4 regions of the Lactobacillus sp. WILCCON 0059 genome follow, and region 3 is predicted to be linked to each of the others. Evidence: predicted binding sites of a transcription regulator. Region 3 holds the regulator's gene; each other region holds the start of a gene.
What was found. Region 3 encodes Rex, which represses fermentation and respiration genes when NADH is low (regulators of the CRP and FNR family bind a similar motif). Its sites were predicted from a motif close to TTGTGAANTANTTCACAA; they were not measured.
Positions count from the first base shown of each region.

Region 1: a site for Rex is predicted at 3,100-3,117, ahead of ACYVUT_RS10550 (class II fumarate hydratase). Genes of this name have one in related genera too.
Region 2: a site for Rex is predicted at 5,516-5,533, ahead of ACYVUT_RS08970 (DUF3427 domain-containing protein). Genes of this name have one in related genera too.
Region 4: a site for Rex is predicted at 4,492-4,509, ahead of adhE (bifunctional acetaldehyde-CoA/alcohol dehydrogenase). Genes of this name have one in related genera too.

Region 1 is NZ_JBUBHN010000001.1:2,241,265-2,248,517, reverse strand. It holds gene ACYVUT_RS10555 (LPXTG cell wall anchor domain-containing protein) at 1-2,677, shown strand, start outside; gene ACYVUT_RS10550 (class II fumarate hydratase) at 3,195-4,598, shown strand; gene ACYVUT_RS10545 (DASS family sodium-coupled anion symporter) at 4,624-6,042, shown strand; gene ACYVUT_RS10540 (C69 family dipeptidase) at 6,216-7,253, opposite strand, start outside.
Region 2 is NZ_JBUBHN010000001.1:1,911,583-1,918,835, forward strand. It holds gene ACYVUT_RS08935 (helix-turn-helix domain-containing protein) at 1-330, opposite strand, end outside; gene gap (type I glyceraldehyde-3-phosphate dehydrogenase) at 509-1,513, shown strand; tRNA gene ACYVUT_RS08945 (tRNA-Thr) at 1,583-1,655, opposite strand; gene ACYVUT_RS08950 (alpha-amylase family glycosyl hydrolase) at 1,759-3,048, opposite strand; gene ACYVUT_RS08955 (L-lactate MFS transporter) at 3,335-4,570, shown strand; gene ACYVUT_RS08960 (helix-turn-helix domain-containing protein) at 4,680-5,111, shown strand; gene ACYVUT_RS08965 (hypothetical protein) at 5,156-5,461, opposite strand; gene ACYVUT_RS08970 (DUF3427 domain-containing protein) at 5,606-7,253, shown strand, end outside.
Region 3 is NZ_JBUBHN010000001.1:1,731,226-1,738,478, reverse strand. It holds gene tsaD (tRNA (adenosine(37)-N6)-threonylcarbamoyltransferase complex transferase subunit TsaD) at 1-564, shown strand, start outside; gene ACYVUT_RS08120 (ABC-F family ATP-binding cassette domain-containing protein) at 630-2,546, opposite strand; gene ACYVUT_RS08115 (redox-sensing transcriptional repressor Rex) at 2,811-3,497, shown strand; gene groES (co-chaperone GroES) at 3,653-3,937, shown strand; gene groL (chaperonin GroEL) at 3,960-5,573, shown strand; gene mutS (DNA mismatch repair protein MutS) at 5,714-7,253, shown strand, end outside.
Region 4 is NZ_JBUBHN010000001.1:946,429-953,681, forward strand. It holds gene ACYVUT_RS04570 (hypothetical protein) at 1-658, shown strand, start outside; gene ACYVUT_RS04575 (formate/nitrite transporter family protein) at 860-1,630, shown strand; gene adhE (bifunctional acetaldehyde-CoA/alcohol dehydrogenase) at 1,741-4,443, opposite strand; rRNA gene ACYVUT_RS04585 (16S ribosomal RNA) at 5,055-6,616, shown strand; tRNA gene ACYVUT_RS04590 (tRNA-Ile) at 6,731-6,804, shown strand; tRNA gene ACYVUT_RS04595 (tRNA-Ala) at 6,873-6,945, shown strand; rRNA gene ACYVUT_RS04600 (23S ribosomal RNA) at 7,073-7,253, shown strand, end outside.

The sequences.
Region 1 (7,253 bases), 510 kb from region 3:
GAAGAAGGCCAAGACCGCGCAAGCAGCTTATAACTACCACAAGAATTTGACAGAAGAGCGGCAGAATACTTTTGAGAATACTTATCAAAAGGCTGTAACTGACGCGGAAGCCAATCTTCAAGCCACTAAGACGGCAGAAGGTGACGTCAACAAGATTGTTTTGCCAGACGGCTTTTTAGAGGCGGCTAAGGAATACTATGCTGCTGACGAAAACAGCAAGGCGGCAGCGGCCCAGAAGCTGTACGAAGTTGGGCAAAAGGGCCTGCCAGGCTTCACCTACAACAACCGCTATATTTCCGCGGCCGCTGATGAAGGCCGGAAGGTGGAATTTGTCGACGGTCAGGTGATGAACGCGGATGACGCTAAGGAACTGACTTTGTACGCGGCTTCCCTGATCAATCCGCTGCGCGAGGCCAATGGCCGCCAGGCTTACAAGGTCAGCCAGAATTCAGTGCAATATTCCAGTGACGTAGCAAAAGAATATGATGCCGACCACTGGCTGCTGGGGACTAGAGGCCACGACGTGCTGGCATTAAACAGAGTAGCAATGGACTACAGCAGCCGCGGCATCTATAGCAACAGCGAATCAGAGAATGCGACCAACGGTTTTGTCTGGCTGAATTACACGCAAGATGAAAAGACCAAGAATCTTGCTGAATACACGGCAGTCAGAAACGCAACTACAAATATGCAGGCCTACACTGGCACGATCAGTATGAACAAGCTTAAGCAGGCGATCTATGAGTCAATCTTGGGGTGCCTGGTTGACGACTCCGGGTCAAATTGGGGGCACATGAAGGCGTTCCTTTTTGCCAACCCAACCAGAACGGAATACTTGGGCGTGTCGATCGATCACTACCTGCAGATCCACTTTAACTCAGTCAGCTTCACTAATGACCATTCAACCGAATATGAAGTTCCGGCATTGGGGACAGGGGACCGGCAGAAGGTGATTGACGCAATAACTGATCTGTCTAAAAAAGAAGGCGCGCGGGATCAATACCAGTACATTTACCTGGAACCAGAAAAGAATTATCTAGCTACCGCGACTAGCAATCTAGAGACGGCTAATAGTAATCTGCAGGCGGCAAAAGATAAAGTGGCCGCGGCAGATAAAGCTGTAAAGAAGGCACAAGAAGCCTACGCTGCTGCCCAGGAAACGACGGCAGCTAAGACGGAGGCTTTGACCAAGGCGCAAGATCTGGCTACTAAGGCAGAGACTGCTTTGAACGCGGCCAAGGCAGAAACGGCAGCTGCACAAACGGCATTGACCAGCGCCCAGACCGCTTTGACGGAAAAGCAGGCAGCTTTAAAGGAAAAGACTGAAGCGGCAAGTACGGCAGAAGCAGCAGTAAAGAACACGGCAGAGGCTTTGCAGGCAGCAGAAAGCAAGGTAACGGATTTAACCGCCAAGCTGGAGGCTGCTAAGGCAGAGGCTGAAGAGAGCGCAAAGAATCTGCAAAGCGCGCAAGCTAGTGTTGCCGCGGCTGAAACGGCAGTCGGGGATGCAGAAAAAGCTGCAGCTGACGCAAATGCCGCGGTAGAAGATGCTACGGCAAAAGTGGCCACTGCTAATGCGGCCAGTCAGAAGGCTGAATCTGAATTGGCAACTGCTAAGCAAAAGCTGGCTGACCTGCAGGCAGCAAAGGTTCAAGCAGAGACTGCAGAAACTGCGGCTGCAGAGGCAAAGGCAAATGCTGATGCTCAAGTCAGTGAACTTGCTCTTAAGGCAGAAGAAAGTGCCAAGCTGTCAACTTCCACGGAAAAGGAAGACCAGGCAGTTGAAGACGCTAAGGCTAATGCGGCAAGCGCGCAAGCTGCTTTGACCGCGGCAGAAGCTGATTTGGCGGATAAGAAGGAAACGTTGACGAAAGCCAAGGCAAGAGTGGCCGCAACTCTGCACGCTTTGAACCTGGCAAAGGCCCGCCTGGCTGCTTTGGAAGCAACACAGCCGACGGAACCAACAACTCCAACGGAACCGACGACTCCAACGAAGCCAACGACCCCAACGGAGCCGACTAAGCCAACCGAACCGACGACTCCAACCGAACCAACTCAGCCGACGGAACCGACAACTCCGACAGAACCGACGACCCCAACAGAGCCGACAAAGCCGACTGAACCGACGAGTCCAACGGAGCCAAGCAAGCCGACAGAGCCAACGACTCCGACTGAGCCGACTGAACCGACGAAGCCAACGAGTCCAACGGAACCGACTAAGCCGACGGAACCAACAACTCCAACGGAACCGACTAAGCCAACAGAAGACCCGACTCAGCCAAGTACAGAACCGTCTACTGAGCCAACGACAGAACCGACTACCGAGCCGTCCGAAGAACCATCTACTGAACCAACTGATACTGAAGAACCAGCTGATACAGATGAAGATACCGACGACAGTGACGTTGTAACTGTAGTGAACGCGGATGAAGAGCCAGCAACTAAGTCTGCTGTTAAGACTCCAGCTCCTGTGACTAAGTCAGCTGCTAAGGTACCAGCTGCCCAACCTGTTGCTAAGTCTGCTTCTGCCGCAAAGACTCCAGCCGCGGCTGCAGCTCAGCTCCCGCAAACCGGTGAGAAGGAAGCTAAGCCTGGCATCTTGGCAGGTATCCTGTCTCTGCTGGCCGGAGTTTCTCTCTTTGGCCTTAGCTTTAAGAAAAGAAAGCAAGAAAAGTAAGTCCTGATTTCCTAAAAATCAGTCCATAAACAAAGAGCTCTAGAAGCGTTTAGCAACTTCTGGAGCTCTTTTTTCCCTTGTATTTTTGTTTTTGTACCGGGGGATGTATGACTGAAAAAATCTGCTTTTTCCGCTATGCTCATTTTGCGCATTCTTCTTAAGAGCAATGAAAGCGTATTATTATAAGAAGGAACTGTCTAAATCACTTTTAGCAAATGAACATTTCACAAGTTACATTTTTCATTAACTCCCTGTAAAAAATAGGCCAAAAAATTTTCCCTACGTCAAATTAAATTGCGAAATACTTCTAGCAACCGCTTACTTCAGCTTGAAAACTTTTGCATTTTAAGAATTTTGCCAAAAAATTGTTCAAATTTCAAAAAATAGACAGTCCTTGAAATTCTTTAAAAAACAACAAAAAGTTGTGTCATTTTTAACAAAATTCAAAAAAGCCGTTATATAATGCAAGTAGTTAAGCAAGATTTTTGTAAAAGTTTATTGTAAGGAGATTTGTAAGATGGCAGAACAAGAATACCGTATTGAATCAGACACGATCGGTGAAGTTAAGATTCCTAAGGAAGCTCTCTGGGGCCCGCAAACTGAAAGAAGCCGCAACAACTTCCCATCCGGCGAATTGATGCCATTGGCTATCATCCGTGCTTTCCTGCACTTGAAGAAGGCTGCTGCTGAATCAAACGTTGAAGTTGGCGATGAACCAGCTGAAAAGGGACAAGCAATCGAAGAAGCTATCGACCAATTGCTGGCTCTCAGCGACGAAGACTTGCGCAAGGACTTCCCACTTCACGTATTGCAAACTGGTTCAGGTACTCAAACCAACATGAACGTCAACGAAGTTGTTGCCAACCTGGCCAACAAGCTTCACCCAGGCTTGAACATCCTGCCAAACGATGACGTCAACCGTGGCCAAAGCTCAAACGACACTTACCCAACTGCAATGAACATCGTTGCCGTTGAAGCTGTCGACAAGCTGGAACCAGCTATTCAACACTTGATTGACGAACTTAAGGTAAAGCAAGACAAGTACTGGAAGACTGTCAAGGTTGGCCGCACCCACCTGCAAGACGCTACTCCTTTGACTTTCGGCCAAGAAGTTTCCGGCTACATCTCAGCCTTGAAGCATGACCTGGCCTACATCCAAGAATTGAAGCCAAGCCTTTACGAATTGGCTATCGGTGGTACTGCCGTAGGTACTGGCTTAAACGCAGCACCAGGCATGACTGAAGCAATCGCTGGCAAGCTGTCAGAAGTTTACGGCCACGAATTCAAGGTTGACACCAACAAGTTCTGGGGCCTGGCTCACCACTCAGCTTTGAGCGTAATGCACGGCGCCTTCAAGACTTTGGCCAACGACATGTTCAAGATTGCCCAAGACATCCGCTTCCTGGCTTCTGGCCCACGTGCCGGCTACGGTGAACTGAACATTCCTGCCAACGAACCGGGCTCATCAATCATGCCAGGCAAGGTTAACCCAACCCAAGCTGAAGCCGTAACCATGGCTGTAGCCCGCGTATTGGGCAACGACGTAACCATCAACTTCGCTGCCAGCCAAGGCAACTTCGAAATGAACGTCTTCAAGACTGTCATGATTGCTGCCTTCCTGGAATCAGCTGAAATCCTGGCCGGCACTATCACTGGCTTCGCTGACAAGATGATCCACGGTTTGACTGTCAACGAACAAAGAATGGACGACCTGCTGGAAAACTCCTTGATGACTGTTACTGCTCTGTCACCAAAGATCGGCTACCACGAAGCTGCCGTAATCGCGCAAACTGCTCAACGCGAAGGCACTACCTTGAAGGAAGCTGCCCTCAAGAGCGGCAAGGTGACCGAAGAACAATACGATGAATGGATGGACTACATGGCTATGACCAACATCGACCGGACTAAGCCAGAAGAATAGTCTTTTTCAAAAAGCGGGAGAAAAAATGTTAGCAAAAGTTAATTACAAAGGCTTCATCTGGCCTTTGATCATCGGGATTGGGCTCTTCCTGCTCACTCCTTTGCGTCCGGCAACCATCACCGTTGCCGGCTGGCACATGTTCGCCATCTTCCTTGCGACGATCATTGCCTGCATCACCAAGCCTCTGCCAATCGCCGGGGTATCTATCATCGCCTACGTCATCATCATTGGCCTGGGCCTGGTCCAAATGAAGCCAGCCCTGTCAGCCTTCGCTGACTCAACTCCATGGACCATCGCCATGGCCTACATGATTGCCCGGGGCTTTACCAAGACTGGCTTGGGCCGGCGGATCGCCTTGATCTTTGTCCGGGCCTTCGGTAAAAAGACTTTGGGTCTGGCTTACTCCTTGTCCATGATCGACCTGGTCGTTTCACCAGCCACCCCAAGTAACACTGCCCGGTCTGGTGGGATCGTCCTGCCAATCATTGAATCCTTGTCCGACACCTTCGGTTCCAAGGTTTCTGATGGTACGGAAGACAAGATCGGTTCTTACCTGGTCTTCAACGAATTCCACGCCAACACGATCTCATCCAGCCTCTTCATGACCGCCTCAGCTCCTAACGTGGCCGCGGTTGGTCTGGCAGCAGCTAACGGGGTCAAGATTTCCTGGTTCGGCTGGGTAGCAGCAGCTATCGTGCCAGCCTTGATCTCCTTCATCTTAGTGCCAATCATCATCTACAAGATGTACCCGCCTAAGATCAAGGAAACTCCTAACGCTAAGGAATGGGCTGACGGCCAATTGAAGGAAATGGGCGCCATGAAGGCCTCTGAAAAGGTTATGATGGCTGTCTTCATCCTGGCTCTTGTCTTGTGGATGCTGTCCAGCTTCATCGGCCTGGACGCTACCTGGGTAGCCTTCCTGGCAACCGCGCTTCTGCTGGTAACCGGGGTTTTGACTACCAAGGACATGCTGAGCGAAACTGGTGCCTGGAACGTTGTCGTTTGGTTCTCAATCCTGATCTTTATGGCCAACCAACTGAGCCTTAAGGGTGGCGTGATTCCGTGGCTGCAGGCTTCAATCAAGTCTGTTATCGGCGGTATGTCACCAGTTCTGGTCATGGCTATCCTGGTTCTGGTTTACTTCTACAGCCACTACCTCTTTGCCTCCGGCACGGCTCACGTTGTTGCCATGTACGCTCCGCTGCTCTTGATTGCCAAGAGTGCCGGCGTACCGGTAATGTTCGCGGCTATCATGCTGGGGATGACTGGGGCGATCTTCCAGTCAACCACCCACTACTCATGTGGGCCGGCAACCGCCCTCTTTGCCCCAGGCTATGTCAAGCAGACTGACTGGTGGAAGATGTGCTTCGTTTTGGGTCTCTTCTACCTGGTAGTCTACGGCGGCATCGGCGGCTTGTGGATGAAGCTGATCGGCCTGTGGTAAAAGTTTAAAAGCAAGTTTGAAAAGTACTTGTAAGTAAAGTAAAAGTTTGTAAGTGAAAAGGCAGCTCCAGAATGGAGCTGCCTTTTTCGTGCGGTTTAAAATATCGATGTTGCTATTTTTACTTGTTAAAATGCTTCTTGTTTACAGTTACTATGGAGATTACGGCAATAAAATTACTTGTTGAAAGTGAGCCTGGACTTGGTCATTGGCGCCAGCTTGTTGGAGTGGACGATCAGGCTCTTGTTCATGGTCTGCCACTTGCCTTGCGCGTAGTCAGCGTTCTTCTGGTTCTGTTCAGTCAAGTAGGCCGTCAGCTTGTCACCGGACAAAGTCTTGGCTGTCTTGTCGCTTTGGGCCAGGTTGGCCGCCAGCTGTTTAGTTACGGCCTTCTTGGTTGGATTAACGTCCTTGTAGATCAGGTCCGTCTTCTTGCCAGTTGCGCTGTCGATAAACTTCTTGTGCTTGTAAGCTTCAACCACCATGGCCGTGGTCTTGTAAGTCCAGTAGGCAGACTTGGTATTAGTCGGGTCTTGGTAGTCGCCATCAACCTTGTACTGGCTTGGCGTGTCGCTGATGTTGGTGTAGAAAGGCAGGTAGACGCTGGTCGCCGGGGAGGCCATGGCCAGCCACTGGATAGCAGCGTATTCCTTAGGTACATTGTTTCTGATCTGCAGGATATGGGATTCCACGTCAGTTGGCACGTTGATCGGCCGGTAACCGCCCTTCCACTTGCCGTAGCTGGAGTACTTGGTTCCCGTAAAGTGGGAGGAAAGTACCTGGCCAACCTTGCCTGGGCTGACCTTCTTGTCCGGCTTAAGGAAGAGGGTGTAGGACTTCTTGGTAATTGACTGCTTCTTGCTTGGGGTCAAGATTCTCTGCCCGTCCCACATTCTCGGCCGGTTGTAGACGGCATCGGTCTTGTCGTTGGTACCAAAAGCCTTGGCGTAGTTGACCGTGCCTTTTGCATAGCCGGCCAGCTTGATCTTCTTGTTCTTGGACCAGGCCTTGACCTTCTTGACCAGGTTGCTTGAAGCCATGTAGTTCTTAGAGTCCTTGAGGTTGAGCTTGCCAATCACCATTTGGTTAGGGATGACCGCGTACTTGTTGTCTGGAACTCTGACGGCTGCCCAGGTGTGGCCGGAGCCAATTTCCATGTACCAGATTTCATTCTTGTCGCTGAAGATGACCCCGTTGTTTTCGGCGCTGCCTTG
Region 2 (7,253 bases), 180 kb from region 3:
CCTGGCATCCTTGGCAAACAGACGCTGGCCGGTCTTGAGCGCCAGATGGAATTCCTGGTCCGGCTCACGGCTGAACGGAGCCGTCTTCAAAAAAGCCTCGTCAAAGCTGAAGGATTGGGCCGCGAAATCCCCGCTGGCCGTCACCCGATCGGCCTCATTTAAGAAAAGCAGGGCCGGGGCCTTGACGGTAGCCGATTGGCCATTGATCTTCATTTTCGCCTTGCCATGAGTCAGCAAGGCCAGACTCATAGCCCGGGGCGTCTCCAGGGCGGCGACCGGCTTAAATTCAATATTCAGCACCCGGTCCTTGTAGCGGTCTTTTTGTGGCATGACTTCCTCCTTAATTGACAGATTGTATAGCTCCTTTTTTCATATTCTTTATTATAAAACATCCAGCGCGTTCGTATAATGATAATCGTAAAGGCCAGCCAATCAAGCCGCTTTCCCAGACTATGAAGCAAGCGGCGGCGGGCCGGAATTCGGATAACAATCAAGGAGGATTACAAATATGTCAGTAAAAGTTGCCATCAATGGTTTCGGCAGAATCGGCCGTCTGGCCTTCCGGCAAATGTTTGGAGCTGAAGGCTATGAAGTAGTAGCCATCAACGACTTGACCAGCACGGAAATGCTGGCCTACCTGCTGAAATATGATACTACCCACGGCCAGTTCCCAGGTGACGTTTCATATAACGACCATGCCCTTCTCGTCAACGGGCAGGAAATCTCAGTCTACGCTGAAAAAGATGCCAGCAATTTACCTTGGGGCGAATTACACGTTGACGTTGTGCTGGAATGCACCGGCTTCTACACTTCCAAGGAAAAAGCCAGCGCCCACCTGCAAGCCGGCGCCCGCAAGGTCGTCATTTCCGCTCCAGCTGGCAAGGATCTGCCAACTATCGTCTATAACGTCAACCACCAAACTTTGACAGCTGACGACAAGATCATCTCTGCTGCTTCTTGCACCACCAACTGCCTGGCCCCGATGGCCCAAGCCTTGAACGAACTGGCTCCCGTTACGGCCGGCGTCATGACCACCATCCATGCCTACACCGGTGACCAAATGCTTTTGGATGGGCCGCAGAGAAAGGGCGTTTTGCGCCGGTCAAGAGCTGCTGGGCAAAACATCGTACCTGCATCTTCCGGTGCCGCTAAGGCTATCGGCCTGGTTATTCCTCAGCTGGACGGCAAATTGACTGGGGCAGCCCAAAGAGTGCCAGTAGCCACCGGGTCTTCCACTATCCTGGATGCCGTAGTCGACGGCGTGGTCACCGCTGAAGAAGTCAACGCTAAGATGAAGGCCAGTGAAACTGAATCTTTTGCCTACAACACTGACGAAATCGTTTCTTCAGACATCATCAACTCCCGGGCCGGGTCAATCTTTGATGCCACCCAAACCAAGACTATCCCAATGCCTGAAGGCAAGACCCTGGTTCAAGTCGTCAGCTGGTACGACAACGAAAATTCATACACTTCACAGATGGTGCGCACTATTCGTTACTTCGCCCAACTGTAAGTCTGCATCCCTCTTTAAGAACAACAAAAAGTCCGCTGCGTTTGCAACGGACTTCTTTGATACTCTGAGTGCCAATTATTGGAATCGAACCAACGACCTTCTCTTTACGAGGGAGATGCTCTACCAACTGAGCTAAATTGGCAATTTATCAACTCTTTCATTATAGCAAACAATCTGCTTTTGTCAAAAAAGTTTTCGCCAATTCTCGCAAAAAATCTGTCTACTTTAGGCCGCCTTCTCAGCTCTTATTTCTCAATAATGGTAATCTCGCCGATCCGCATGACTCCTTCGTAAACCTGGACGTTGCTGCCATCATAAAGGTTCTTGTAGCTCCCCTCTGGCAGCTTGGTCGGAATCGCCTGCTTCTTGCCGGTCGTGTTAAAAATCCCGATCAACCGCTCTTCTTCTTCGCCTTCATCCAGGCTGTGGACAGCTTCCAAGACGCCCTTTCTGACCTCTTTAGCCTCATAGCTGCCCTTGGCCATGATTGGCAGCTGCTTGATTTCATGCATCTTCTTTAAGAGGTCAGTCAAGTCAAGATCGCCGCTCCAGTCAACCGGGTCCTTGTCAAACAGGGTCACGTGGTGGGCATCCCCTTTTTCTTCCCCATTGTAGACCAGCATGGCCCCCTTCATGAAGTAGATAAAGGCCGTCATTGCCCGCAAAGACGCCGGATCATCGATCATCCCGTGAGCCCGGACCACGTCATGGTTTTCCAAAAAGTGGGCCTTAACATAGTTTTCCGGATAGACCCCCTCTTGCCGGTTAAGACCAGCCAGGTAGTCAGTCAAGTCCTTTTGCCCCAAAAGCGCTGCTCTGAGGTCTGGGTAAATGTCATAGTCATAGGTCATGTCAAAAGCCTGGTAGAGCTCAGAATCTGACCCGCCGACTGCCCCCTTGCTTCTCAAGAAGCGGATAAAGTCCGGGGCACCGGATTCAGCCAGCCAAATAGCCCCTGGCCGCACCTTGGCTACTTCTTCTCTGGCATACTTCCAGAAGTCCACCGGCACCATCGGGGCCACATCGCAGCGGAAGCCGTCCACATACTTGGCCCACATGACCAAAGTTTCCGCCTGGTACTGCCACAAGTCCTTATGGCTGTAGTCTAAGTCGATAACGTCGCTCCAGTCGCCCACCTTGTTGCCGAAGCTGCCGTCTTTCTTGTGGTAGAACCAGTCCGGGTGCTCCTTAGCCAAGACTGAGTCTGGTGAAGTGTGGTTGTAGACGCAGTCGATGATGATCTTCATCCCCTTGGCGTGGACGTCGTCGCACAGGCGCTTGAAGTCCTCCATGGTCCCGTATTCCGGGTTGATGGCCCGGTAGTCGGAAATCGCGTATGGTGAACCCAGGCTTCCCTTCCGCTTCTCCTTGCCTGACGGCTGGATTGGCAAAAGCCAGATGATGTCCGTCCCCAAATCCTTGATCCGGTCCAAATCCTTCCGGACCCCTTCAAAATTGCCCTCTGGCGAGTAGTTTCTGACAAAAATGCTGTAAATCATTTGCTTGCGCAAGTCGATCTTGGTGTCGCTAGCCATTTTTTCCTCCTTGGCCTGTGGCCACTTTTTTCTCACCCTTCTATCTTAGCGGTTTTCCTAAGCGCTTTCACATTTTCCGGCAATGTTACCGGTAACTCTTTTTAAAAAAGCGTCCTAGATTTAGTAGCATGTTTAGCGTTTCCAGCACAAGATCTTGAAAATTTCACCTTGTCCTTACATTGCTGACATGGTATCCTTAACACATCGAATAATATTGACCCTATTTAAGAATATTGTTCGTGTATTGTCTAAAAGTCCAAAGATTAATAAGGAGAATATCTTAACAATGAAGACTAATCGTTACATTGTTGCTTTGGCGGGGGTCATGCTGCATCTGATGATCGGCTCAGTATACGCTTGGAGCGTCTACACTAAGCCAATCGCGGCACAGACCGGCTGGAGCGAATCATCAGTTGCATTTGCCTTTAGTTTGGCCATCTTCTTCCTGGGGATGTCCGCGGCTTTCATGGGCCGCCTGGTTGAAAAATTCGGCCCGACCTTGACCGGGACTGTTTCCGCCATCCTTTACGGGAGCGGGATTGCCTTGACTGGCCTGGCTGTTCAAAGCCAGCAGCTCTGGCTCTTGTACGCTTCATACGGCGTCATCGCTGGTCTTGGCCTGGGTGCCGGCTACGTCACCCCGATCTCAACCATCATCAAGTGGTTCCCGGATAGACGTGGCTTGGCAACTGGCCTGGCCATCATGGGCTTCGGCTTTGCCGCTCTTTTGACCAGCCCAATTGCCCAATTCCTGATGTCCAGCGTTGGCTTGGCGGGTACCTTCTACATCTTGGGGGCCGGCTACTTCCTGGTCATGATCGTTTCTGCCCAGTTCATCAAGCGGCCAAGTGCAAAAGACCTGGCCAACTTCAAGAGCGAAGACAAGGAAGCTGTTTCCTTAACCGGCGGCCTGCAAATGACGGCCAACCAGGCACTGAAGACCAAGACCTTCTACCTGCTTTGGTTCATGTTCTTTATCAGCATCACCTGCGGGATCGCCCTGGTCTCTGCCGCTTCACCGATGGCCCAGGAATTGACTGGGATGAGCGCGGCTACTGCCGCTGTCATGGTCGGCATCATCGGCCTCTTCAACGGCTTTGGCCGCTTGATTTGGGCAACCTTGTCCGACTACATCGGCCGGCCTTTGACCTACAGCTTGATCTTTGTCGTTGACATGGCTATGTTCGTGATCTTGATCTTCACCCACTCACCATTTGTCTTCGCTGTAGCCCTCAGCCTGCTCATGTCCTGCTACGGGGCCGGCTTCTCAGTTATCCCGGCTTACCTGGGCGACGTTTTCGGCACTAAAGAGCTCGGCGCCATCCACGGGTCCATCTTGACCGCCTGGGCAGCGGCCGGCATGGTTGGCCCGCTCCTGCTCTCCTTCACCCACGAAGTTTTGCAGAGCTACTACATCACCCTGGCCGCCTTCATCGTCCTGGCTGGTCTGGCTCTTTGCGTCTCCTTCCTGGTTCAGCGTGAATTTGCCAAGCTGACCGACCTGGCTGACGAATTAGATTAATGAATTTTCAAGTTCCTGCTTAGGCGGGAACTTTTTCTTTTCCCCGCGAGCTTTTAGCCAGGCTAGAGGCTATAATATTATAGAAGAGAGATTGATGAGGGGGAAAAACATGATGCTTCCAAGCAAGTTGCGCGACCTGCGCAAGAAGCATGGCTTAAGCCAAAAAGAATTAGCGGAAAAATTAATGACCACGCAAGCCAACGTGGCCAGCTGGGAAAACGGCGACAGCGTGCCCGACATATCATACATTGCCAAACTGGCGGTTTTATACGACGTGTCAGCTGACTACCTGCTAAAAGACGACAAGCAAGAAGGCCAAACCATCGAACCAGGCGAAGAGATGGACCGGCCGAACAAGAAGGATGCTGATCCTAAACGCCTGGGCAGGATCAATAGTATCTACTGGACCATCGTTATCGCCGTCTACCTTCTGGTCAGCATCGCGACCGGCCGCTGGTCAACCAGCTGGGTCCTCTTTATTTTAGGGGGCGCCATCTGGCTCATCGGGGCTGGTTTTCACTGGATCAATTCGACTAAATAACAAAGGAGCTGCTTCTTAACTAGAAGTCAGCTCCTTTTGCTTTCTTATAAATGGTTAAATGACATGATGTAAAAAGTCAGCGGGACTGTCACGACCAGGTACAGGACCGTTGCCAACAAGTAGGCCAGAATAATATTGACCCCATGTTTGGCAAAAGTCACAGCCAGCAGGTCAATCCCGCAAAGCAGGGCAAAATCAGCAAGCGAAGCCCCAAACTTGGCTTGGCCAAAGTGACTCAACACTAATCCAGCAAGGACAGCGACCACAATACAGATAGTCCACCGCCGGCTGGTTTCGGGCGGATAGGCGTTAATGGCCCGCTCTTTAAGATGCTGCATGTAATTCTTCATCATTTTCCCCCTAGTAAAAATTAGATTTCTTCTATAAGGTCATTATAGTCTTTTTTGTGAGAATGGTAACAAAAATCCATAATTTAGCAAATTTCCCCTAACCTGATACAATTAAGGCAAAACACTTCAGAAAGCAGGAAAAGCATGCTGAAAGATGGTATTTACGAACAAATCCTTAACCAAGAGATCCTGGACCAGCTGGAAAAACTTGACCCAGAGACCACGGATTATAAATTGGAAGAACTGGACGCTGATGACTCCCGCCAGCTCTTGACCATCTACCTCTCCCAAGTCATCCGGTCGGGCCTGCACTACCTCCGCGACAGCTTCAAGTCCGGCGAAGACAGATCTGCCCTCATCGCCCAGATCCGCCTGGCCAACTCTATCGTCGACCAGGTCGCCCAGCATACCGGCGAGGCTGACTACGAGGACCTGCAGATCCTGGAACAAGGCGAAGTCTTGACCTCCATCTACCACAAGCTGACCCAGTCCCAGAAGATTACTCCCATCCGGCCCCAGACTTCCATAGTGGAGAATGCCCTTTTTACCGGCAGCAAAAATGAGCCCAGCATGCTCAGCGAAATCAAGAAGGAAATTGCCTCTTCCGACCAGGTCGACTTGCTTGTTTCCTTTATTAAATGGTCTGCCATCCGCCCCCTTCTGGGAGATTTGGAAGCTTTTTGCCAAAAAGCCGGCCACCAGCTGCGGGTGATCGCTACGACCTATACCCAGGCAACTGACTACAAGGCCATCCTGACCTTGAGCCAGCTGCCCAACACTACAGTCAAGATCAACTACGAGACCGACCACGCCCGCCTGCATGCCAAATCCTACCTTTTTAAAAGAGAGACTGGCTTCTCTACCGCCTACATCGGTTCCTCCAACCTCTCCAGCGCTGCCTTGACCACTGGCTTGGAATGGAATGTCAAGGTCACCGAGCAGGAATCTTTTGACATCGTCAACAAGTTTGCCGTCTCCTTTGAAAGCTACTGGAACGACCCCTCTTTTGAAACTTTTGACCCGGATAAGGAAGACTGCCGGCAAAAACTGCAGACGGAACTGAACCGGCACAAGGAAAGTACTTTCCACCTGGAGACCACTATCCGCCCCTACAACTACCAGCAGGAGATCCTGGACCGGCTCCAGGCTGAGCGGGAAGTTTACGGCCATTATAAAAATCTCCTCGTCGCAGCCACCGGGGTGGGGAAAACCGTCATCGCCGCCTTTGACTTCAAGCGCTACTTGGAAGAGCATCCCCACGCGCGTCTGCTCTTCGTTGCCCACCGGCAGGAAATCCTGGAGCAGAGCCTGCAGAAATTCCGCGAGGTCCTCAACGACTTCAACTTTGGTCAATTGCTGGTCGGCCAGTACAAGACTGACGATGTCAGCAAGCTGTTCGTCTCCATCCAGTCCTTTAATTCAGAAAAAATAGCTGACCTGCTCCCAAGCGACTACTACGATTTCATCATCATCGACGAATTCCACCACGCCGCCGCTAAGTCCTACCAAAAGCTGCTCAGCCACTTCAAGCCCAAGATTCTTCTAGGCCTGACCGCCACCCCCGACCGGATGGACGGGCAGGACATCTTGCAATATTTTGACGGCAACATCGCCGCCGAAATGCTGTTAGGCGAAGCTATCGACCGCCAGCTCCTCTGCCCCTTCCAGTATTTCGGGGTCACCGACAATGTCGACTATTCTAACATGAAGTGGAGCCGGGGCCAATACGAGGTCAGCGAGCTGGAAAATGTCTATACAGCTAACGATGCCCGGGCCAAGTTGATTTTGCGCA
Region 3 (7,253 bases):
GGCGACACCCGCGACGACGCGGCCGGGGAAGCTTATGACAAGATCGGCCGGGTCCTGGGGGTCAACTACCCGGCCGGCAAGACGATCGACCAGTGGGCTCACCAGGGCAAGGACACTTTTGGCTTCCCTAGAGCCATGATTGATGAAGACAATTACGACTTCTCTTTCTCAGGCCTGAAGAGTGCCTTTATCAATACCTGCCACCATGCTGATCAATTGGGGCAAGAATTGGATAAGTATGACCTGGCGGCCAGCTTCCAGGCGGCCGTGGTGGACGTTTTGGCTGAAAAGACCATGCGGGCCATCCGGCAGTACCAGCCGAAGACCTTCATCATGGGGGGCGGGGTTGCCGCCAACCTGGGCTTAAGAGAACGGATGAACAAGGAAATCGCCGCTTTGGAAAAGGCACCGAAGGTTGTCCTGCCGCCGCTTAAGCTCTGCGGGGACAACGCGGCCATGATCGGGGCTGCCGCTTACAACCAGTACCTGGCCGGCGACTTTGCCGACCTGACCTTGGACGCGGACCCGTCAATGGAACTGCCTTACGCCGAGGAATACAAGTAAAGAGCAAAATAAAATGCAGACAAAAAGCAAGTCCAGAAACGGACTTGCTTTTACTTTGTCTAAAATTAAAATTCTTCCAAGGCCAGGGAGGCATCTTCCCAGGCCTGGGTAACTTGGCTGATCTTTTCCTGGACAGCAGTCAAGTCTTCCTGCAGAGGCCCCAGCTTGCTGAAGTCGGCAGCGATAGCCGGGTCAGCCATGGCCTGCTGGATCTCTTGTTCCTTGGCCTCCAGCTTTTCCAGGTCTTTTTCCGCCTGGGCGACCTGCCGCTCCAGTTTCCGCTTTTCAGAGTCCCGCTTTTTCTGCTCCTGGTAGGAGAGCTTGTTTTCGCTGACTGCCTTGATGGTTGTCGTTTCTTCAGCAGCAGCTTCTTGGGCGGCGGCTTCTTCCTTGGCCTTTTCGTTCAAGTAGTAAGTGTAGTTGCCTTCATAGATCTTGGCGTGGCCGTCTTTAGCAACGACGATCTTGTTGGCTAGTTCGTTGATGAAGTAGCGGTCGTGGGAAACGAAGAGGAGGGTGCCGTCGTAATCGTCCAAAGCTTTTTCCAAAACTTCCTTGGCGTCCAGGTCCAAGTGGTTGGTTGGTTCGTCCATCAAAAGGAAGTTGTTGTGCTCCATGGACAAGACGGTCAGGGTCAAGCGGGCTCTTTGCCCCCCGGACAGCTGGCTGACCTGCTTGTCGATATCTTTGGCCGTGAACAAAAAGCTGGCCAGGATCGACCGGATGTCTTTTTCGTTCATGTCCTTGTGCCGGTCCCAAATGGTGTCGATCACGGTCTTAGAGTAGTCCAAGCCCTGCAGTTCCTGGTCATAGTAGCCAATGTCCAGGCTGGCCCCATACTTGATGGTCCCGCTCTTAACCGGCAGCTGCTTCATGACGGTCTTTAAAAGGGTGGACTTGCCGATCCCGTTTTGCCCAATGATGGCCACCCGGTCGCCCTTGTTGATCTGGAAGGAGATGTCTTTAAGCATGGTCTTGTCTGGATAGCCAACGGCCAGGTCCTTCAAGATCAAGACTTCCTTGCCGGATGGCCGGGCGCTGTCAAACTTGATCCGGACTTTTGACTTGTGCTTTGGCGGGTCGACCAGTTCCATCTTCTCCAGGGCCTTGCGCCGGCTTTGGGCCTGCTTGGTAGTGGAGGCGCGGACGATGTTCTTTTGGATGAACTCTTCCTCGCGCTTGATTTCTTCCTGCTGCTTTTCATAAGCGGCTTCCTGCTGCTGGTCGCGGAGTTCTCTCTGGGCTAAGTACTGGCTGTAGTTGCCTTTAAAGACAGTCAGCTGGCCATGCTGGAGTTCAAAAATCTGCGTGGCCAGGTGGTCTAAGAAGTACTGGTCGTGGGAAACCGTCAGGATGGCACCTGGATAGTTCTTAAGGAAGGCTTCCAGCCAGTCCAAAGTATCCAGGTCCAAGTAGTTGGTCGGTTCGTCCAAAAGCAGGAGCGGGGGCTTCTTCAAAAGCAGCTTGACGAAGCTGAGCCGGGTCTTTTCCCCGCCGGACAGGCTGGCAATCTGCTTATTCCAGGTCGCTTCCGGGAAGTTGAAGCCGTTGAGCATGCTCTTGATTTCGGCTTGATAAGTGTAGCCGCCGGCTTGTTCAAAATTGTACTGGGCCTGGTCCAGGCGGCGGAGAAGCTCCTCGTCTTCCGGGTGGTCGGCGATGGCATACTGCAGCTTTTCCAGCTGCTGGCCCTGGTCGATCAAGGGCTGGAAGACCGTCAGCATCTCTTCCCAGATCGACTTCTTTTCGTCAAAGTCGTGCTCCTGGGCGATGTAGCCGAGTTCGATCCCCTTGTTGACGGTAAATTCGCCCTGGCTGGCCTCCTGGCGGCCGGTCATGATCTTTAAAAGGGTCGTTTTCCCGGCCCCGTTTGGCCCGACCAGACCGATCCGGGCATTGTTTTCAATTGAAAAGTTAACCTTGCTGAATATAGGAGCAGCCCCAAAGCGTTGCTCCAAATTGTGTCCTTGTGCTATTATCATATTTTTTCACCTTGAAACATTGTACCATGCAAAGGCCCGGCTGACGGCTTTGGCAATGATTTTCAGCAGATTTTTCCTTTCTTTCCCAGCTTTAAAAAGAGCCAGGCTCCTTCAATTGATTTGTGAAAAAATTCGATGAAAAGGATTTTATGGCAAATATTGTGAAAATACGACTTGCCAAAGACTAGTAAAAGCGGGTATCATAATAGATGATTGATTACAGATTCACATTCACAAATAACTAATCAGACGGAGGCATCTTTTATGAACAACAAATTTAGAATTCCCAAGGCTACTGCCAAAAGATTGCCGCTATATTACCGCTACTTGCTTCTTTTGAATGATGAAGGCAAAGACAAGGTTTCTTCAACTGAACTGGCTGAAGCCGTCCAAGTCGACAGCGCTTCAATCCGCCGGGACTTTTCCTACTTCGGCGCCCTGGGCAAGCGGGGCTACGGCTATGACGTCAAGAACCTGCTCAGCTTCTTTAAGAAGATCCTCAACCAGGACACTTTGACCAACGTTGCCCTGGTCGGGGTCGGCAACCTGGGCCACGCTCTTTTGAACTACAACTTCAAGCGCAGCAACAATATCAGAATTTCCTGCGCCTTTGACATCAACCCGGAAATCACTGGCAAGATCACCCAAGGGGTGCCGGTCTACTCAATGGATGAAATGAAGCAGCAGATCGCTGACCAGCAGATCCGGATCGCCATCTTGACCGTTCCCCAGGCTACGGCCCAGAAGACGGCTGATGAAATGATTGAAGCCGGGATCAAGGGGATCATGAACTTTACCCCAATCCGCCTGTCAGCTCCAAATGGGGTCCGGATCCAAAACGTCGACCTGGCTACCGAATTGCAGACCTTGATCTACTTCCTCGACTCTGACGAAATGATCAAAAAGCAGCTGGAAGAGCGGAAGAAGGCCATGGACAACACGAATAAATAAGGAAAACAGCACTTTTTAGCACTCTCGCCTAAAAAGTGCTATTTTTCTCTTGCCTTTTTTGGAAAAAGGGATTATTATCATAGTTGTAAGTTAGCACTTGATCAAGATGAGTGCTAAAGAATTTCTAAAGACAATTAATTTCAGGAGGGAATAACGTGTTACAACCAATTGGAGATCGCGTGATCGTTGAAGTTAAAGAAGCTGAAGAACAAACCGTTGGTGGCATCGTACTTGCTTCCAACGCTAAGGAAAAGCCAACTCAAGGCAAGGTTGTTGCCGTAGGCGGCGGCCTGTACGCTGAAGATGGCAGCAAGCTTCCTATGACCGTCCAAGAGGGCGATGAAGTTTTATACGATAAGTATTCTGGCACCAAGGTCAAGTACGAAGGCAAGGAATACTTAGTCCTTCATGAAAAAGACATTTTGGCAATCGTTAAGTAATTTAAGGAGTGCAAATTAAAAAATGGCAAAAGACATTAAGTTTTCAGAAGACGCAAGACGTTCACTTTTAAACGGGGTTGACAAGCTGGCCAACACGGTCAAGACGACTTTGGGGCCTAAGGGCAGAAACGTCGTTTTGGAACAAAGCTACGGCAACCCAACGATTACCAACGACGGCGTGACGATCGCCAAGGCAATTGAACTGGAAGACCACTACGAAAACATGGGGGCCAAGCTGGTGGCTGAAGCTGCTTCAAAGACCAACGACATCGCCGGTGACGGTACGACCACTGCCACTGTTTTGACCCAAGCTATCGTGCAAGAAGGCATGAAGAACGTGGTTGCCGGTGCCAACCCAGTTGGCATCCGCCGCGGGATCGAAAAGGCTACCCAAGCAGCCGTTGACCAATTGCACAAGAACAGCCACGAAGTTTCCAGCCGGGACCAAATCGCCCAAGTTGCTTCAATTTCAAGTGCTTCAAAGGAAATCGGTGACTTGATCGCTGAAGCCATGGAAAAGGTCGGCAACGACGGCGTCATCACTATTGAAGACTCTCGCGGGATTGAAACTGAACTGAGCGTGGTTGAAGGGATGCAATTCGACCGCGGCTACCTGTCCCAATACATGGTAACTGACAACGACAAGATGGAAGCGGACTTGGATAACCCATACATCTTGATCACTGACAAGAAGATTTCCAACATCCAAGACATCTTGCCAATGCTGCAAGAAATCGTGCAACAAGGCCGCGCTCTCTTGATCATCGCTGACGACGTGACTGGCGAAGCTTTGCCAACTCTTGTTTTGAACAAGATCCGCGGTACCTTCAACGTTGTTGCGGTTAAGGCTCCTGGCTTTGGTGACCGCCGCAAGGAACAACTGGCTGACATCGCTGCTTTGACTGGCGGTACGGTTATTTCTGAAGACCTGGGCCTGGAACTCAAGGACACCCAGCTCAGCCAATTGGGTCAAGCCCGCCGGGTAACCATCACCAAGGACTCAACTACTATCGTTGACGGCTCTGGTGACAAGGAAGCCATCCAAGAACGAGTTGACACCATCAGAAAGCAAATCGAAGACACGACTTCAGACTTTGACAAGAAGAAGCTGCAAGAACGTCTGGCCAAGCTGGCTGGCGGCGTAGCCGTAATCCACGTCGGCGCTGCTACTGAAACTGAACTCAAGGAACGCCGCTACCGGGTAGAAGACGCCTTGAACGCTACCCGCGCAGCTGTTGACGAAGGCTACGTAGCTGGTGGTGGTACTGCCTTGGTCAACGTTGAAGAAGCCGTTAAGGCAACCAAGGGTGACACTGCTGATGAACAAACCGGGATCAACATCGTGGCCCGGGCCTTGACCGCTCCAGTTCGCCAAATCGCTGAAAACGCCGGTAAAGAAGGCTCAGTCATTGTTGACCACCTGCGCAAGGCTGACCCGGAAGTCGGCTACAACGCTGCTGAAGACAAGTATGTCAACATGATCGACGAAGGGATCATCGACCCAACCAAGGTGACCCGGTCAGCTCTGCAAAACGCCGCTTCAATCGCTGGTCTTTTGCTGACCACTGAAGCAGTTGTGGCAGAAATTCCTGAAGACAAGCCTGAAGCAGCCCCTGCTCAACCAGGCATGATGTAAAATACTGAAATTTAACACACACAAGAATTACTGTAAGAAGGGTCCAGCTCAAAGCTGGGCTCTTTTTGCGTGCAAGACAGGGCAAGCAGGCCGGTGAAATGCTGTATAATTGAAAGCATACGATAAGCGAGGGAGTTTTTATGCCAAGAAAAGCCACGACTCCAATGATGGAGCAATATTACCAAATTAAAGACCAGTACCCGGATGCCTTTCTCTTCTACCGGGTGGGGGACTTTTATGAACTGTATGAAGATGATGCCGTCAAGGGATCACAGATTTTGGAACTGACTTTGACCCACCGGTCAAACAAGTCGGAAAACCCGATTCCCATGGCCGGGGTTCCTCATATGGCGGTTGATTCTTACGTCAACACTTTAGTGGAAAAAGGCTACAAAGTGGCCATCTGTGAGCAATTGGAAGACCCGAAGAAGGCCAAGGGGATGGTCAAGCGGGGGATCATCCAGCTGGTTACCCCCGGTACTAAAATGGCCCAGGGGCCAGACGACAGCCAGGAAAGCAACTACTTGACCAGTGTCGTCGAAAAGGCTGGCGGCTACGGCCTGGCTTACAGCGACCTGTCGACCGGGGAGATTTTTGCCACCCACGTCAAGCACTACACGGAAGTGGTCAATGAACTCTTGTCTTTGCGAACCCGGGAAGTCGTTTTTGCTGGCAACCTTAGCGCCAGCGACCGGGACAGCTTGCAAAAGGCCAATATCACCGTGTCTGAACCGGCTGAGCTGGAGGGAGAGCACGCGGAAATTTCCTACGTCCAGCAGAAACTGACTGATTCTTTGGAAAAAGCTGCCGTCCGCCAGCTGGTTGTCTACCTGTTGGCCACGCAGAAGCGGAGCCTGGCCCACCTGCAGGTGGCGGAAAGCTTTGAAATCGGCCAGTATTTGCAGATGGCCAACACCGTCCAGCGGAATCTGGAACTGACCCAGTCAGCCACGACTGGCAAGAAGCAGGGGTCACTTTTCTGGGTTTTGGACAAGACCACCACGGCCATGGGGGGCCGGCTTTTAAAGCAGTGGCTGAGCCGGCCGCTTTTGTCTTTAGACCGGATCACCCAGCGCCAGCAGATGGTTCAAGCCCTTTTGGACGACTACTTTACCAGGGAAAACATCGTTGACTCTTTAAAGGGAGTCTACGACCTGGAGCGGTTAAGCGGCCGGGTGGCTTTTGGCAATGTCAACCCCCGTGAGCTTTTGCAACTGGCGAAAAGCCTGGAGGCGGCCAAGCCGATCATCCAGGCCTTAGCCGAATCGGGCAATCCGGACCTGGAAAAATACGGGCAAGGCATTGATCCGCAGAGCGAACTTGCTGAAAGCATCACTAATTGCTTAGTTGACCAGCCGCCGATTTCCGCTAAAGATGGTGGCATTATCCGGGCCGGGGTCAGCGAGGACCTGGACAAGTACAGGGAAGCCATGAATGGCGGGAAAAAGTGGCTGGCCCAGATGGAAATGGAAGAGCGGCAAAGAACTGGGATCGATAATCTGAAGATCGGCTACAACCGGGTCTTTGGCTACTTCATCCAAGTAAGCAAGGGCAATGTCTCTAAAGTGCCCCAGGACCGCTACACCAGAAAGCAGACCTTGACCAATGCCGAGCGCTACATCACTCCGGAATTAAAAGAACACGAGAACTTGATCCTGGAAGCTGAGAGCCGGTCAACCG
Region 4 (7,253 bases), 780 kb from region 3:
GAAAACCCAGGGGACAGCTTCAGGCAAGCACAATTTTTCCAGCTACCTGTCACTGTCTTTAGAAAACAATATTCTCTACCTGCGGCAAAAGCAGGACGGGGCAATTACGACCCTGTATAAGGTTGACATGTTCAAGCTGGAGGATGATAAACCGGTTTCCGTGCCCGAAGACAAGCGGGCAGCTTTAAGCTCAGAACTGAATGTCCGCGGCCGCTTTGCCCAAAACAGCACCACGGCTTCTTTATACAAGCTCAAGGCTTTTAAAAAGAAGCGGCAGAAGGCCAAGAGCGTTAAAGAGGGGGCGAAAGAGTACGTGCCGGAAATCCAGATCCAGGATCCAGGTGACGTCAAAGCTGAACTGATTGTTAAGGGGAGCAGCCTGACTTTAACGGTTAATGGCAAAAAGCTCTGCCAGCGGCAGATCAAGGCGCAGGCAGCCGGCGGGGTAGCTTTGGAAAGTGCTTTTGGTGGCTTTGGCCAAAGCCAGCGCAACATCGCGGATGATGTTTATGACGGGGCCTTCAAGGACCTTGTCATCACCAGCCCGGACGGGGAAAAGGTCTATTACGACAACCGCCTGCACGGCTGGGAACTGGTCTCATATAAGTGGAATCTCTTCTGGAATAAGGTGGTTGACTGGTTCATTGTCAATTTGTAAGAAAAAGCTCAATCCTGCATAACTGCAAGGATTGAGCTTTTTTCTTTTGTGGCTTCTACTCGCCGCTATTCCCGTAAAGAATATTTCTGACTAGAGAAATATTTGATTTATATCAAAAAAGCGTTTACATAAGTCGAAGAAAAGAATATAATGATTTACAGGAATTAAGTGCTTTCATGCAAAAGAATAAGAGGTAACATAATGTACAAGGAATCATTTGCCGCAGCTGCGGGCGCGGCACAAAAGAAATTTAACCTGCTCAAGAATAATCCAGCTGGCTATGTCCTACTTTCCGTTTTGGCAGGGATGTACATCGGCTTTGGGATCCTGCTGGCTTTTACGGTTGGGGGACAATTAGGGACAAGCCCCTTTGCCAACTTGATCAAGGGGTTGATCTTCGGGGTTGCCTTGAGTCTGGTGGTAATTCCCGGGGCTGAGCTTTTTACTGGCAACAACTTTGTAATGAGTGCCGGTCTGCTGGAAAAGAAGGTCAAGCTGAGCCAGGCGGCTCTCTTGTGGCTGCTTTGCTGGCTGGGCAACCTGCTGGGGGCTGGCATCTTGGCTTGGATGTTTGTCAAGTCTGGCTTGGATTTGCCAGTTACGGCAACTGTCTTTACCAAGGCGGCAGCCGCTAAAATGGCAGCGCCAGCTGGCCAGCTTTTCTTGCGGGGTATTCTCTGTAACATCTTGGTCTGCCTGGCTGTTTGGTCAGGTTTCCAGACCAAGAGCGACTCAGCTAAGCTGATCATGATCTTCTGGTGCCTTTTAGCCTTCTTTTCAACTGGCTTTGAACACAGCGTGGCCAATATGACGACTTTCATCGTTGCCTTGCTGGCTCCAGTGCAAGGGGCAGGCGCCATTTCAGCTGGCGGCATGTTCTACAACCTGCTCTGGGTAACCCTGGGCAACATGGTTGGCGGTATCGTCTTCGTGGCCTTGCCATACTGGCTGGCTGCCAAGGACAAGCAATAATAACTGAAAACTCCTTTTACAAAAACAAGTCCTGCTTGATGAACTCAAACAGGACTTGTTTTGGTGTATTACAGATGACTAAAATTTTAGAAAATCTAGGGAAGGAATTTTTAATACATGCTGATCAGCAGCTGCTTGATTTCAGCCATGCTTGGCTGGCGCGGGTTCTGTACCGTGCACTGGTCATCGTAGACCCGGTCGATCATGGCTGGCAAGGCAGCGTCGAAGGCTTCTTTGCTGACCCCGTTGGCTGACAGGGAGGGCTGAATGTCGCAGGCCTTCATCAGTTCCCGGATCCGCTTGCAAAGAGAATCAACCAGTTCAGCGTCATTCTTGCCTGGCAGGCCTAAGCTGCGGGCGATATCAGCGTAGTCTTTTTGGGCCCGGTAAACTTCATATCTTGGGTATGGGGTCCGCTTGACATTGCCGCTGGCTCCGTTGAACTTGATGACCGGCAGCATGGAAATCGAGATGCAGAGGCCATGCGGGAAACCAAAGGCCCCGCCCAGCTTGTGGGCGATAGAGTGGTTAAGGCCTAAGAAGGCGTTGGCAAAAGCCATCCCGGCTAAGGTTGCCGCGTAGTGCATGTTTTCCCGGGCTTTTTCGCCTTCATAAGTCGGGTGCTTTGGATCATACTTGTAAGAAGCTTCCAGGTTGTTCATGATCAGCTGGATGGCTTTGAGCGACCATGGCCGGGTGAAGTCGCTGGCGGCAACAGAGACGTAGCTTTCCAAAGAGTGGGAGAGGCAGTCAAAGCCGGAGAAAGCCACGGTATGCTTTGGCACGGTCATGACAAAGGCCGGGTCAACGATGGCGACTTGCGGGGTCAGTTCGTAGTCAGTCAGCGGGTACTTGACATGCTGCTTGTCGTCGGTAATGACGGCATATGGGGTGACTTCTGATCCGGTCCCTGAAGTGGTTGGGATGCAGATCAAGCTGGTCCGGGTCTCATGCTTGAACTTGACGATCCGCTTTCTGATGTCGACAAATTTTTGCTGCAGTTCCTTAAAGAGCTCGCTCACATTGTCATAGTTGTCCAGCCAGCCTTCTTCTTGGTCCAGGCTGTATTCGTAGATGTAGCGGGCAATCTTGGAGACGTCCAGGGCGCTGCCGCCGCCGATGGCGATAATGGTGTCGGGCTCAAACTTCTTCATCTTCTTGGCAATCTTGATCGCTTGGCTCAGCGGCGGGTCAGGCAATACTTCACTGTAGATTGCCGTGTCGACGTGATTATCTCTTAAGGCTAATTGCTCATAGATCTTGTCAACGAAGTGAAACTTGACCATGCCTGGGTCTGCGACGATAAAGGCCCGGTTGATTTCCTGCTCATTTTCATCTGAGAGGTAGGTAATGGAGTCTTTTTCGTAAAAAATCTTCTCTGGCAGGCGGATCCATTGCGGCCGGTTGCGCCGCTTGGCAATGGTCTTGATGTTCAAAAGGTCGCTGGTTGACAGGTTGTGAGACAGGGAGTTCTTCCCCCACGACCCAGTCCCCAAGGTCAAGCTCGGCCGCAGGGCATCAGTGTAAATGTCACCGATCCCGCCTAAAGCATCTGGCTGGTTGACCAGGACTCTGGAAGCTTGGACTGCCTTGCCGTATTCATCGATGAATGGGTCGTCTTGGGAGCCAATTTGAATGGCGGCATTGTGGCCGGCACCTTGGTAGTCGAGCAGGGCTTTGACGATTTTGATCCCGTCTTCCCGGTCCTTGGCCTTGTAAACTGACAGAAGCGGGGAGAGCTTTTCGGATGAAAGTTTTTCACCAATGTTCTTTGGATCCAGTTCAAATAGGATGACATCCTTGCCTTCAGGCAGGGTGATGCCGGCGTGTTCGCAGATCCAGCGGGCGCTCATTCCGGCAACCGGACCATTGACCCCGTGCTTGTCATTGAAGACGAAGTCGGCCAGCTTTTGGTAGTCCTTTTTTGGAAGCAGGTAGGCACCTTTGTCCTGCATCATTTGCAGCCACTTATCGTAGATTGGTGCTTCAACTACGGCTGAGTTTTCAGTCGCGCAAACCATGCTGTTGTCAAAGCGTTTGGATAAAAGGATGTCTTCAACAGACCGGTCCAAAAAGGCGGTGTGGTCAACGTAAACAGCACCGTTACCGGCACCGACCCCCATTGACGGATTGCCAGACTGCAGCGCTGCGTGCACCATGCCGGGACCACCAGTTGCCAAAATAGAAGCGATCTTTGGGTTGCGGATCAAGGCGGTGGTGTTTTCCAGGCTGGCCTTGTCGATCCACTGAATGATGTTCTTTGGGGCACCAGCCTTTACTGCCGCGTCATACAAGATCTGGGCAGCATGGATTGAACATTTCTGCGCCTTTGGGTGGAAGGAGAAGATGATCGCGTTTCTGGTCTTTAGGGCTACCAAAATCTTGAACATGGTCGTTGAAGTTGGGTTGGTGGTTGGCACGATCCCGGCTAAAACGCCTAGAGGAGCAGCAACTTTGATATAGCCTTCAACCTGGTTTCTTTCGATAATGCCAACGGTCTTGTCGTGTTTGATTGAGTTGTAGACATTTTCGGTAGCGAAGCGGTTCTTGGTATCCTTATCTTCTACCACGCCGCGGCCGGTTTCATCTACTGCCTCGTGAGCAAGCTCAAGGGAGGCTTCACTGCCGGCCAGAGCCATGGCAGCCACGATCTTGTCAACTTGCTCCTGGCTGTAAGTCGAGTAGGCTTCTTCAGCAACCAGGGCTTTGTTAACTAATTCACCGGTATAACGCTTGGCTTCTTCCATTTTTTCTTCTGCAGACAATTCCTTGCCTGTTTCAACAGCGGTCTGTGTTTTCTTTACATCAACCATTTTTTCTCTCCATAAAAACTACTACATTTTTTCTGAGGTTCTGCTTTTTTGTGAACCTTTTCACCTAACATGATAGTCTCTTTGTTTTCTTTGTCAAGGCAAAAAAGGCTATAAATTTCAATGAATTCGAGTTATGTAAATGCTTACATCTGTGTCGGAGTAGAATGCTGAAAGCGCAGAAAAAAGCAAAAATAGTGAATAACATCACTTTTACAAGCTGGGCTAGACCTAGAAAATAGATGATAAATAAACAGCAAGGCAAGAATAGATTAGCGAAGAGTAGGAATGAAAATAGAGAAAAATTAGCAGAAAATTGAAAATAAAGATTGACGAAATTAACAAATGGGGGTAAAGTAGTAAATGTCTTCAAGCAAAACGCGAAGCGCTTTCTTAATGAAAAGCAATTGAAGACAATAAATATCGAAAACTTGTTGACAAGAAGTCGACAAGCGAGTAAGATATAAAACGTTGCGTCACTTGACGCAAGTTGGTACTTTGAAAACTGAACAAAGTTTCGCAGTGTGCGGGTCAAACAAAGTTTGATCCAAACAAATAAGCGAAGTCAATTCGCAAGCAAATAATCTGGAGCAGATTAAAAAGAGCTCAATTTTCAAATTGAGAGTTTGATCCTGGCTCAGGACGAACGCTGGCGGCGTGCCTAATACATGCAAGTCGAGCGAGCTGAATTCAAAGATTCCTTCGGGATGATTTGTTGGACGCTAGCGGCGGATGGGTGAGTAACACGTGGGCAATCTGCCCTAAAGACTGGGATACCACTTGGAAACAGGTGCTAATACCGGATAACAACATGAATCGCATGATTCAAGTTTGAAAGGCGGCGTAAGCTGTCACTTTAGGATGAGCCCGCGGCGCATTAGCTAGTTGGTGGGGTAAAGGCCTACCAAGGCAATGATGCGTAGCCGAGTTGAGAGACTGATCGGCCACATTGGGACTGAGACACGGCCCAAACTCCTACGGGAGGCAGCAGTAGGGAATCTTCCACAATGGACGCAAGTCTGATGGAGCAACGCCGCGTGAGTGAAGAAGGTTTTCGGATCGTAAAGCTCTGTTGTTGGTGAAGAAGGATAGAGGCAGTAACTGGTCTTTATTTGACGGTAATCAACCAGAAAGTCACGGCTAACTACGTGCCAGCAGCCGCGGTAATACGTAGGTGGCAAGCGTTGTCCGGATTTATTGGGCGTAAAGCGAGCGCAGGCGGAATGATAAGTCTGATGTGAAAGCCCACGGCTCAACCGTGGAACTGCATCGGAAACTGTCATTCTTGAGTGCAGAAGAGGAGAGTGGAACTCCATGTGTAGCGGTGGAATGCGTAGATATATGGAAGAACACCAGTGGCGAAGGCGGCTCTCTGGTCTGCAACTGACGCTGAGGCTCGAAAGCATGGGTAGCGAACAGGATTAGATACCCTGGTAGTCCATGCCGTAAACGATGAGCGCTAGGTGTTGGGGACTTTCCGGTTCTCAGTGCCGCAGCAAACGCATTAAGCGCTCCGCCTGGGGAGTACGACCGCAAGGTTGAAACTCAAAGGAATTGACGGGGGCCCGCACAAGCGGTGGAGCATGTGGTTTAATTCGAAGCAACGCGAAGAACCTTACCAGGTCTTGACATCCTGTGCAAAACTTAGAGATAAGTCTTTCCCTTCGGGGACGCAGAGACAGGTGGTGCATGGCTGTCGTCAGCTCGTGTCGTGAGATGTTGGGTTAAGTCCCGCAACGAGCGCAACCCTTGTCTTTAGTTGCCATCATTAAGTTGGGCACTCTAGAGAGACTGCCGGTGACAAACCGGAGGAAGGTGGGGATGACGTCAAGTCATCATGCCCCTTATGACCTGGGCTACACACGTGCTACAATGGGCAGTACAACGAGAAGCGAACCTGTGAAGGCAAGCGGATCTCTTAAAGCTGTTCTCAGTTCGGACTGCAGGCTGCAACTCGCCTGCACGAAGCTGGAATCGCTAGTAATCGCGGATCAGCACGCCGCGGTGAATACGTTCCCGGGCCTTGTACACACCGCCCGTCACACCATGGAAGTCTGCAATGCCCAAAGTCGGTGGGATAACCATTAGGAGTCAGCCGCCTAAGGCAGGGCAGATGACTGGGGTGAAGTCGTAACAAGGTAGCCGTAGGAGAACCTGCGGCTGGATCACCTCCTTTCTAAGGAAAGACACACAATCAGAGAGTGGGAACACTAATAGACGATTGTGAGTTACGGAAGCACACTGCAAAAGAAACTTTGTTCAGTTTTGAGAGTACCAACAATAAGAACTTGGGCCTGTAGCTCAGCTGGTTAGAGCGCACGCTTGATAAGCGTGAGGTCGATGGTTCAAGTCCATCCAGGCCCATTGAAATGCAAAGAAAAGTCTTTACATTTCGGCCAAGATGGAGTAACATCTTAAAAGTTGATATTTACGGGGGCATAGCTCAGCTGGGAGAGCACCTGCTTTGCAAGCAGGAGGTCATCGGTTCGATCCCGTTTGCCTCCATTGGCCGCAAGGCCAAGTTTGTACGTTGAAAACTGAATATCTTAATTCCAAGAAAAAACCGAGAATCATTGAGATCAATGAAAACATTGCAAAGCGACCGAGAGAGTTCGAAAGAACAAACTTGCAAGGTCAAGTGAAGAAGGGCGCACGGTGAATGCCTTGGCACTGGAAGCCGATGAAGGACGCGACTAACCGCGAAAGTCTTCGGGGAGCCGTAAGTAGGCTTTGATCCGGAGGTCTCCGAATGGGGGAACCCAGCATGTGCAGACATGCTATTCTTGTGTGAATACATAGCACAAGAAAGGAAC